3 regions of the Microbacterium sp. WCS2018Hpa-9 genome follow, and region 3 is predicted to be linked to each of the others. Evidence: predicted binding sites of a transcription regulator. Region 3 holds the regulator's gene; each other region holds the start of a gene.
The links. Region 3 encodes LexA, which represses DNA repair genes until DNA is damaged. Its sites were predicted from a motif close to TCGAACANNTGTTCGA; they were not measured.
Positions count from the first base shown of each region.

Region 1 (3,275 bases), on a different contig from region 3:
GACGTCGGCGTCGGAGGTGCTCGCCGCGCTGATCGAGCGCGGCTGGACTTTCGCAATAGCGGAGTCGCTGACGGGCGGTGCCCTCGCCGCCGAGTTCGTCTCCGTGCCTGGCGCGTCGGCATCGCTGCGGGGAGCGATCGTGGCCTACGCCACCCCGGTGAAACACACGCTGCTGGGCGTCGACGACGGCCTGCTCGATGCGCACGGGCCGGTGCACCGCGGCGTCGCGCTGCAGATGGCGGCGGGGGCGCGCCGAGCCATGGAGATCTCGGGAGTGCCTGCCGACGTGGGCGTCTCGACCACGGGGATCGCCGGACCGGATTCCCCCGACGGTCAGCCGGTCGGCACGGTGCACATCGCCGTCGTGACCCCTGATCGCTCCGTGAGCGAGGTCTTCAGGTTCGACGGCGATCGCGCACGGGTGCGGGCTCAGGCGGTCGATGCGGCCGTCGAGATGCTCGCACGGGTCGTCCGGGAATAGTCGACGCGTGCGTCCCGTTATCTCCTATGTGCTCACACCGAAAGCACAGCGTGCGAAGGTAGATTTTGTGAAGGTCGGTAGGACTAGACTGGCGGTCTTCTCGAGGGAGACCTCGAGAAGGCGATCTGGGAGGAGGTTCCGATGATTCTTGTACGACAGGAAATCGGCGATGTGCTGAGGGACTTCCGCCTGCAGAAGGGGCGTACGCTCCGGCAGGTTGCGAGCAAGGCATCTGTGGCACTCGGCTATCTCAGCGAGGTCGAGCGGGGCCAGAAGGAGGCCTCGAGCGAGATCCTCGCCTCGGTGGCCGATGCTCTGGACGTTCCCATCTCGATCATCATGCGAGAGGTCGGCGATCGCATCTCCGTCCTCGAGGGCATCCAGGTCTTCCCCGATGTCGTTCCCGACGACCTCGTGGCTTCCATCGAGCCAGAGCTCTCGCTCCACTGAGCTTCGGATCCACTTCAGCCTCTGATGCGTCGCAGTGAGTTCCTCCGCGCGGTCGACGCGGAATTCGGCGGTCGAGGGTCGTCTCTCATCAGCGACCTGATTCTGACCCAGCTCGCCGGCCGTACTGCGGACCAGGCGCTGGATGCCGGCGTTCCGCCGCGCGACATCTGGTTGGCGCTGTGCGCCGAGACCGATGTGCCCCACGAGCGACGGCACGGCGCTGGGCGCCTCGAGCCGCGCAAGCGTTGACCGACTGAGGCGTTCGACGCGCGTTCGACTAACGACACGCCGTGACGGCGTGTCGTCGAATATGTGTTCGAAACGGGCGTAGTCTTCTGCACAAGTGGTTCAGAGACGGTGTTCTCCCTGTTTCGCGGAGCTGACGACGCAATGTCCGAGGTGCCTCGTACGGTGAACAGCAAGCCGAAGAGCCATACGCCTTGTCGGAGAGTTCCGCCCAGCCGGGAGGACCGCGACAGCCTACAGGCGGCACCACGCGAGCATAAGGAGCCCGTCATGCCATCACCCGCTGACCGCGAGAAGTCCCTCGAGACAGCCCTCGCCCAGATCGACCGTCAGTTCGGAAAGGGCTCGGTCATGAGACTGGGCAGTGACGAACGCGCACCTGTCGCCGTCATCCCGACCGGCTCCATCGCTCTCGACGTCGCCCTCGGCGTCGGAGGCCTCCCGCGTGGACGAATCGTCGAGATCTACGGTCCCGAATCCTCGGGTAAGACGACACTCACGCTGCACGCGATCGCGAACGCACAGCGCGCCGGCGGGATCGCCGCATTCATCGATGCCGAGCACGCGCTCGACCCCGACTACGCCGCGAAGCTCGGTGTCGACATCGACGCGCTTCTCGTCTCGCAGCCCGACACGGGTGAGCAGGCTCTCGAGATCGCGGACATGCTCGTCCGCTCCGGCGCCATCGATCTGATCGTCATCGACTCCGTCGCGGCTCTCGTGCCTCGTGCCGAGATCGAGGGCGAGATGGGCGACTCGCACGTGGGTCTGCAGGCTCGACTGATGTCACAGGCGCTGCGAAAGCTCACGGGTGGACTCAACCAGACGAACACCACGATGATCTTCATCAACCAGCTGCGCGAGAAGATCGGTGTCTTCTTCGGATCGCCTGAGACCACCGCGGGTGGAAAGGCGCTGAAGTTCTACGCGTCGGTCCGCATGGACATCCGTCGCATCGAGACGCTGAAGGACGGCACCGACGCAGTCGGAAACCGCACCAGGGTCAAGGTGGTGAAGAACAAGATGGCTCCGCCCTTCAAGCAGGCGGAGTTCGACATCCTGTATGGCATCGGCATTTCGCGAGAGGGCAGCCTGATCGACTTCGGTGTCGAGCACGGCATCGTGAAGAAGTCCGGATCGTGGTACACCTACGACGGCGATCAGCTGGGCCAGGGCAAGGAGAACGCGCGATCGTTCCTGCTCAAGAACCCCGATGTCGCGCTTGCGATCGAGACGCAGATCAAGCAGAAGCTCGGCATCGGAGGAGCCACCGAGGCGCCTGCCGACGAGCTTGCCGAGCGCCGTCCGGCATGAGCGTGATGGTTCGCGGTTGCGGAGCAACCGGAGTGAACCATGAGTGATGGCGGGGGCGGGCCTGAGCAGCTCGCCCCCATCATCCCTCTCTTCGGTCGTGACGACACAAGTGCGAAGTCGGTCGACCGGGAAGCCCCCGAGGCCGATGACGTGACGACTCGTTCGGCGGCCCGCACCGGGGTGTGGAAGTCGACTGAGGGAGATTCGACCCGCGATTCGAAGCCGGTCGTATCCACCGACTCCCGTGGGCCCAGCGAACGACATCCTGCTCGGGGTGCAGCGGCTCGGTCCGTACCGCGGTTGCGCGCGTTGCAGTCGCAGGATGCGGAGTCCGCCGATGTCGTGGGCGTCGATCCCTCTCAATTGCGCGCCGACGCAGAGGAGCTCCTCGTCCGCAAACTGCGGACCAAATCGCTCTCTCTGTCAGAGGCGCGGATGGTGCTGAGGGGCTATGAGAAGAACGCCGAGCGGCTCGATGCGGGTTCGATCGACGACGTGATCGATGATTTCTGTCGACGGGGCTACCTCGACGACGCACTCCTCGCCGGCCAGCTGGTGATGTCCGGAATCGACCGTAAGGGACAGGGTCGGGTTGCGCTGTCGAGGGCGCTCTCGCAGCGCGGCATTCCTCGCGATGTGATCGATGCGGCTCTTGACGACGTTCCCGACGATGACGCCGAGCGTGCCCTCGAGTACGCCCGCTCGAAAGCACGAGCGATGTCTCGCCTCGACGGCGATACAGCGCTGCGGCGCCTGGTCGGTCAGCTGTCTCGCCGCGGATACA
Region 1 is NZ_JAVTIY010000001.1:435,810-439,084, reverse strand. Features, by position in the region: gene RQG82_RS02300 (CinA family protein) at 1-481, shown strand, start outside; gene pgsA (CDP-diacylglycerol--glycerol-3-phosphate 3-phosphatidyltransferase) at 1-2, shown strand, start outside; gene RQG82_RS02295 (helix-turn-helix domain-containing protein) at 623-931, shown strand; gene RQG82_RS02290 (DUF3046 domain-containing protein) at 956-1,180, shown strand; gene recA (recombinase RecA) at 1,448-2,491, shown strand; gene RQG82_RS02280 (regulatory protein RecX) at 2,531-3,275, shown strand, end outside.
Region 1: a site for LexA is predicted at 1,236-1,251, ahead of recA (recombinase RecA). Genes of this name have one in related genera too.

Region 2 (3,275 bases), on a different contig from region 3:
GGAAATCAACAACTCGCGGCGGGGGCCGACGAACACAACCTCAAGAGGTAACCGAGTCGGGCGATCCGAAGGAGTCACGTCGGCTCCTTCGCCATCGATCACGCGCGTCTGGCTCACATCAAGGCAGACGAACGCGGTGACCGTGGCTACGGCAGCGTCAAGGTTTGCAGAGTCGCCGTTGAAGCTATCAACGATTCCCTCGCCGTTGAATCGCAACTGTTGCTCTTCGAAGTAACGGCCCGCCTCCAGATGGCTTTCGAGTGCAAGGCCAGAGAGGTACTGCCCGGGATCTGCTGAGCCGCCGACGATCCGTTCTTCGTTCAGCGCATCGTTGTACGCCCGGTACACCTCTTCCGCTGCGGCGAAGGCCTCCGCTTCGCTGGCAAAGGCAGGCGTCGGCGTGGGAACCGGAGAGGGCTCCGGTGCGCACCCGAGCAGCTGGCCGAGTGTGATCGCGACGATCACGACCGCCGCACCAGTTCTGCGCGCCGTCATCACTGTCTCATCCCGGGAGCAGCTGTCGATGTCGGTCGGGCCGGGAGCGTTGACGAGGGTCGCGAGCGAGAAGGGGTCACCGCGCCACCGTAATGAAGCCAGCGGGTGTCGCGGGGGAGTTATCCACACCCTCAGAGCCTTCGTCAGAACGGCGCGCGTGCAGCATCCTCTGCCACGGTAAAGGTCACCGTGTTCGGTGCAGGGGGAGTGTCGACGTAGGTTCGGCCGGTGGGACTCGTCCACTCCACGACCCCGCCGGGTTTCTGCTCGACGTGCCAGGGGGAGTGGTGTTTCAGAACGTGATGTCGGCGGCAGAAGGACGCGAGGTTCGTGTCGCAGGTCGCGCCACCTGTCGACGCCGCGTGATTGTGGTCGAGATCGCATTTGCGCGCCACGATCCCGCAGGTGGGGAAGCGACATCGTTGATCGCGCGCCCGCAGGTGCCGGCGCAGGTGACGGCTCGGTCGATATCGATCGACGGCGAGCACTCGACCGCTGATCGGATGCGTCAGCACCCTGTCCCACCCCTTCGTCTGGCCCGCCACGGTGCGTGCGGTGTTGACATCGATCGGGGTCCGACCATCGAGCTCGGCGGACGGTGCCGAATCGGCATCAGGCGCCGCACCAGCGTCGGCATCCATCAGCGTCGTCACCGGCACGGTGATCTCGATCCGGGCACTGATGGCTCCGAGCAGTCCGTCTTCGCTGTCGTGACCCGTCGGCTGCCCGCTGAGCACGAGATCGGCGAGCAGATCGGCACGGATCTCATCGACCGTCCGATCATCCGGCTCGAACTCGCTGCCATCGCGAGCCGCCTGTCGCTTCGCGCGAAGGTTCTCGTTGCGGAGCGCATGCGCCATCTGCGACAGACGGTCGAACATGCCGTGGACGAGCGCGGCAGGCGCGTGCGTGTGCAGCGCCGCCATCCCGTCTTCGCCATCCGTCACCCATACGCGTCGCTGAGACCTCGCTCGCCGGTGCCTCTCCGACACGGTCGTCGGAGCGAATCGCTCGGCCACGCGCCGCGCCAGTGCGCGCAGACGGTTGGGCGACTCCGCCTCGGCGATCGGAAGGATGACCGCGGAGTACTTCTCACGATCGCTGGGCGACTCGATACCCGACCCCGCGTCGACGATCACCCGAGAATGAGCCGGGCTGATCCGCCCAGCCCCCTGCGCCGCCCACACGGCCGGAAACTGGTCGACCAGCAGCTCTGCGGCCGCCATCCGCCGCTCGATCGTGCGATCGCTGACGCGCTGCACGGCACCGATTTCGGCAGCCACGGTGCGAAGAGAGTGGTCACCTCGATCAGGGTGATCGCCCTGCTTGGCGATGTCGACCGCCAGCCGTCCGGCGATGGCCAGCAACCCGTCGCGCGCGGCGCTCATGCTGCTCAGCGTCGCCTCCGCGACCTGCAGCGCGTCGACGAGATCGGCGAGTGTCGCCATCTGCGCATCCGTCGCGTCGAGCAGTGCTGTCATGTCCTCAAGTAGATCAGGAGCCACCGACATTCGAAGATAAATACGAGACATTCCGTCTGGGACATGATTACGAAAAGATAACGAACGGTGCCACACTGGCGGGATGCTCCTCCACGCGATCGACACCGGAACAGGCCCCGGCACTGTGCTTCTGCTCCACGGGATGATGGGGTCATCCGACAGCTGGTGGCGCGTGATACCACCGCTCGCAGCCAATGGCCACCGCGTGATCGCTCTCGATCTGCCCGGTCACGGCCTGTCGCAACGTGACCCGCACCTGACGATCGAGCAGGCGGCGGGCTCAGTGGTCGAGACGGTCCAGCATCTCGACGCGGGGCGCCCGCTCGCAGCCATCGGCCATTCCTACGGCGCGACGGTCCTCGCCGCGGCCGCCGAGATGCTGCAGCCCGACCTGGCTGTCTATGTCGATGCGACGCTCTCTCTGACCGGGGGTCACGACCGCGCGGCACTCAGGGCGCAGTACGAGCGCGACCGCGGAGCGCGCTTGTCTCCGCAAGATCTACTCGCATCCCGCCCCTTCTACTCCGCGCAGGATGCCGAGGTGGAGGCTCGTGCCGCCGCGCTCTTCGATCCGGCGACGACCGCATCCATCTCGTGCGATACGGATCACTCCTGGCTCCCCGGAGCCGATTCGATCGTCGTGCGTGCAGACCCGAGCGCGTGGGTCAGCGACGACGACGCCCGCAGATTCGCGGCGAACGGCGCCGATGTCCGCAGCATCCCCGGGGCCGCGCACACCGTCTGGTTCAGCCATTTCGACGAGTTCACCGCATCCCTCCCCGAACTCTTCGGTCCACCGGCGCCGCGCACGCTGTCGTAGCCTCGGACCATGACGACCGCGACCCCACCCTCGAGCGCGGTCCTCGTGGAGTTCGGAGTCTCCGCCGAGCACCACGAGCAGCTCCACACCCTCCCCGGTGGACGCGGTCTGACCTGGCGTGCGGCCGATACAGTCCTGCGCCCCTCGGCCGGAGACGGCGAGACGCTGTGGAAGGCGGACGTCCTCGCGCATCTGCCGCACACCTGGGCATTCCGCACGCCGCGCCCGATCCCGTCGGCATCCGGAGCGTGGACGATCGACGGGTGGGAGGCCTGGCAATGGCTGCCCGGTCACGCGGATGAGACCCGCGTGACTGATGTGCTCACCGCCGGCGCCGCATTCCATCGAGCTGTCGCCGACCTCGACCGTCCGGACTTCCTCGACCTCGCACACGACCCCTGGGCGCGGTCGGACAGGATCGCCTGGGAAGAAGAGGAACTCCTGCCGGGCACCACGCT
Region 2 is NZ_JAVTIY010000006.1:290,924-294,198, forward strand. Features, by position in the region: gene RQG82_RS14450 (hypothetical protein) at 1-495, opposite strand, end outside; gene RQG82_RS14455 (DUF222 domain-containing protein) at 639-1,976, opposite strand; gene RQG82_RS14460 (alpha/beta fold hydrolase) at 2,080-2,817, shown strand; gene RQG82_RS14465 (hypothetical protein) at 2,827-3,275, shown strand, end outside.
Region 2: a site for LexA is predicted at 2,007-2,022, ahead of RQG82_RS14455 (DUF222 domain-containing protein). Genes of this name have one in related genera too.

Region 3 (3,275 bases):
ACCTGTGCCGCGGCCTCGTCAGGCGTGATCGTGTAGTCGGGCTGCCTGGTGCCGGCGACCCACCGTGCTCCGGTCCCCTTCGAGATCAGCGGATACATCGAGTAGGTCGGGCTGAAGCTGAACGCCGTGCGACCCGGCCCCCCGAACGCCTGGAGGACGTGCTGAAGGACCTCGTTCGACCCGTTGCCCGCCCAGATCTGGGCGGGTTCGAGACCGTGGCCGAGGTACTCGGCGAAGCCCTCGCGCAGTGTGGTGAACTCACGATCCGGATAGCGGTTGACGTCTCGGAGCGCGACCGCGATGTCGTCGAGGATGTCGCTGGCCACGGCGTCCGGAACCGGATGCGTGTTCTCATTGACGTTCAGTGCGATCGGGAGAGGCGCTTGCGGTGCTCCGTACGGGGTGAGCCCCCGGAGATCGTCGCGAAGCGGCAGGTCGTCAAGTGATGCAGTCACCCTTCCCATGGTAGGCCGCGTTCGCCCTGCGGATGCCCGTGGCGTCCGAGTATGAAGGTGAACTCGCCCGCTCCACTCCGCCGACCGGTGGAGGCGGGACTCACTCCGAGTACTGCGCCGGAATCGCGAGCTCCTGACCGATCTGCAGCTCGCCGCCACGCAGCAGGTTCAGACGCGTGATGTCACCGATCACGTCGCGCGGGTCGGCCCCGGGGGCGATGCTCTCGGCGATCGACCACAGGGTGTCGCCCGGCATCACGGTCACTGTGGCGAACGTCGCCGTCGCGGCCTGCTCGCCCGATGCCATCGCGCTTCCGCCGCTGAGCGCGGCGAACGCGATTCCGATGGCGAGGGGCACTGCGGCGACCGAGAGCACGACGCGTCGACCACGCGCCGTCAGCCGGAGCCGCGTCGCCGGACGAGCCGGAAGGACTGCTGCACTGCTGAAGGTGATGGTGCTCATGTCGTGCTCCTCTGCATCTACCGCGTGAGCGGTGAAGTTGGCGTAGCGTTCGCATCCGCGCCTCGGCCGGGAGCCGTGGATGCGAAGCTACGTACCGAAGTTATCTTCGAATTCGAACATCTGTCAAGCGTTCTTCGAAACAGAAGTAGGAGAATCGGCCGACACGCTCGAACAGATCTTCCACATCGGCGCGTTTCTCGGATACGGTTTCGATAGGAACACCCCACCACGGGCCTCCGACATTCGAACTGAGACGCCGGATCGCACACCTGAGGAGCACCATGAGCGACAACTCCGCCCCCGAGGCCGATGCCCCGCGCACTCGTCGCCGCAAGAGCCTGAGCCCTAAGCAGATGGCGATCCTCGAGGTCATCCAGACGTCGATCAGTCACTACGGCTATCCGCCGAGCATGCGCGAGATCGGCGACGCCGTCGGGCTCAAGTCGCTGTCCAGCGTCACTCATCAGCTGGGTCAGCTCGAGCTCAGCGGCTATCTGCGCCGCGATCCGGGCAAGACCCGCGCGATGGAGGTGCTCATCGACCTTCCAGGGACGAGCGGTGAGAACCCCGCCGATGTGGCGACGCCCGTCGGAGACGCCGCGCTTGTCCCCCTCGTCGGACGCATCGCCGCCGGCGTTCCGATCACGGCCGACCAGCAGGTCGAGGAGATCTTCCCGCTCCCCCGTCAGCTCGTCGGCAAGGGCGACCTGTTCATGCTCAAGGTGTCGGGCGAGTCGATGATCGACGCCGCGATCTGCGACGGCGACTGGGTCGTGGTGCGCTCGCAGAACAGCGCCGAGAACGGTGAGATCGTGGCCGCGATGCTCGACGGCGAGGCCACCGTCAAGGTGCTCAGGCGTCGCGACGGCCACACCTGGCTGCTCCCCCGGAACTCGGCTTTCGAGCCGATCCTCGGCGACGAGTCCGTCATCCTCGGCAAGATCGTCGCGGTGCTCCGCTCGGTCTGACCCTCTCCACACGGGTCTCGTGAACCGCGCGTTCCCAGAGGACCGGTGGCGACGCCCACTACCGCCCCCTGTGTGACGCGGCGCACCGGTGCACCATAGGCTCGAATCATGTCGTCGCCGTTCGGTACCTGGCCCTCCCCGTTCACTCCCGACCGGATCGCCGCGTCGTCTCCGAGGATCGAAGGTGCTGCCTTTATCGGCGAGAACATCTGGTGGGGCGAGTCGGTGCCCTCCGAGGGCGGGCGTGTGACCGTGCGCAGCTGCAACGGCGCCGAGATCCTTCCCGCTCCCTGGAGCGCGCGGTCACGCGTGCACGAGTACGGCGGCGGGGCGTGGACGGCTGATGCCGACGGCACGCTGTTCTTCGTCGACGCCAAGGATCAGCGGGTGCATCGCATGCCACGCGGGGGCGCTCCGGAGCCCCTCACCCCTGCGGGGCCGGCACACGGCGGCCTGCGCCTGCAGAACGGCCGGCTGTTCGCCGTGCGGGAGGACCTCTCGGTCGACCCCCACCAGCGCGGAATCGTCGAGATCCCCACCGACGGATCAGCAGCCGACGATCCGACGCTGGTGAAGGTGCTCGTGCAGGGAGAGTCGTTCTACGCGCATCCGGCGCTGTCTCCCGACGGGACGCGCGCCGCGTGGGTCGAATGGTCGGGCGACCGGATGCCGTGGCAGCGCGCGTCGCTGGTGCTCTCCGACGGCACCGGGCGCACAGAGCTGCCCACGCGAGCCGCCCTGCAGCCGGAGTGGACGGAGAACGACGAGATCCTGTACTCGGACGATCCGTCGGGTCGCTGGGCGCTGCACCGACAGCGCGTGGACGGCGTGCGAGCGGTCAGCCCCGCAGAACGGATCGACGACATCGACGCCGACACCGGATACGGGCTATGGGTGCTCGGAAACCGCTGGTACCGACCGCTCGCCGACGGCCGCATCGTCGCGGTGCGCACCAACGGACGCGACGAGGTGGTCGTCATCGAGCGGGACGGCGGCGCCCGCCGCATCCCCATTCCCGCCGACGGCCATGTCAGCGTCGACGATGTCGCAGGCTCCCGCGTGCTGCTCTCGGGCAACAGCTCGACGACAGCGCCCGGGGTCTGGTGCGTCGACGTCGACTCCGGAGACGTCGAGGTGGTTGCGGGAGCGACGCCGACGGATCCGTCGTGGATGTCCGCGGCATCCGAGGTCCTGGTCGATGGCGCGCACGGCCCCGTCCACGCCTTCGCGTATGAGCCCGTGAATCCGTCGGCTTCAGCCGCGGACGACGAGCTCGCGCCGTACATCGTGCTCGTGCACGGCGGTCCGACCGCCCACGTGACGGGCGCCGCATCAGGGGCGATCGCGTTCTGGACGAGCCGCGGCATCGGCGTGCTCGATGTCAACTAC
Region 3 is NZ_JAVTIY010000012.1:56,224-59,498, reverse strand. Features, by position in the region: gene RQG82_RS19185 (histidinol-phosphate transaminase) at 1-464, opposite strand, end outside; gene RQG82_RS19180 (LysM peptidoglycan-binding domain-containing protein) at 556-918, opposite strand; gene lexA (transcriptional repressor LexA) at 1,200-1,886, shown strand; gene RQG82_RS19170 (prolyl oligopeptidase family serine peptidase) at 1,995-3,275, shown strand, end outside.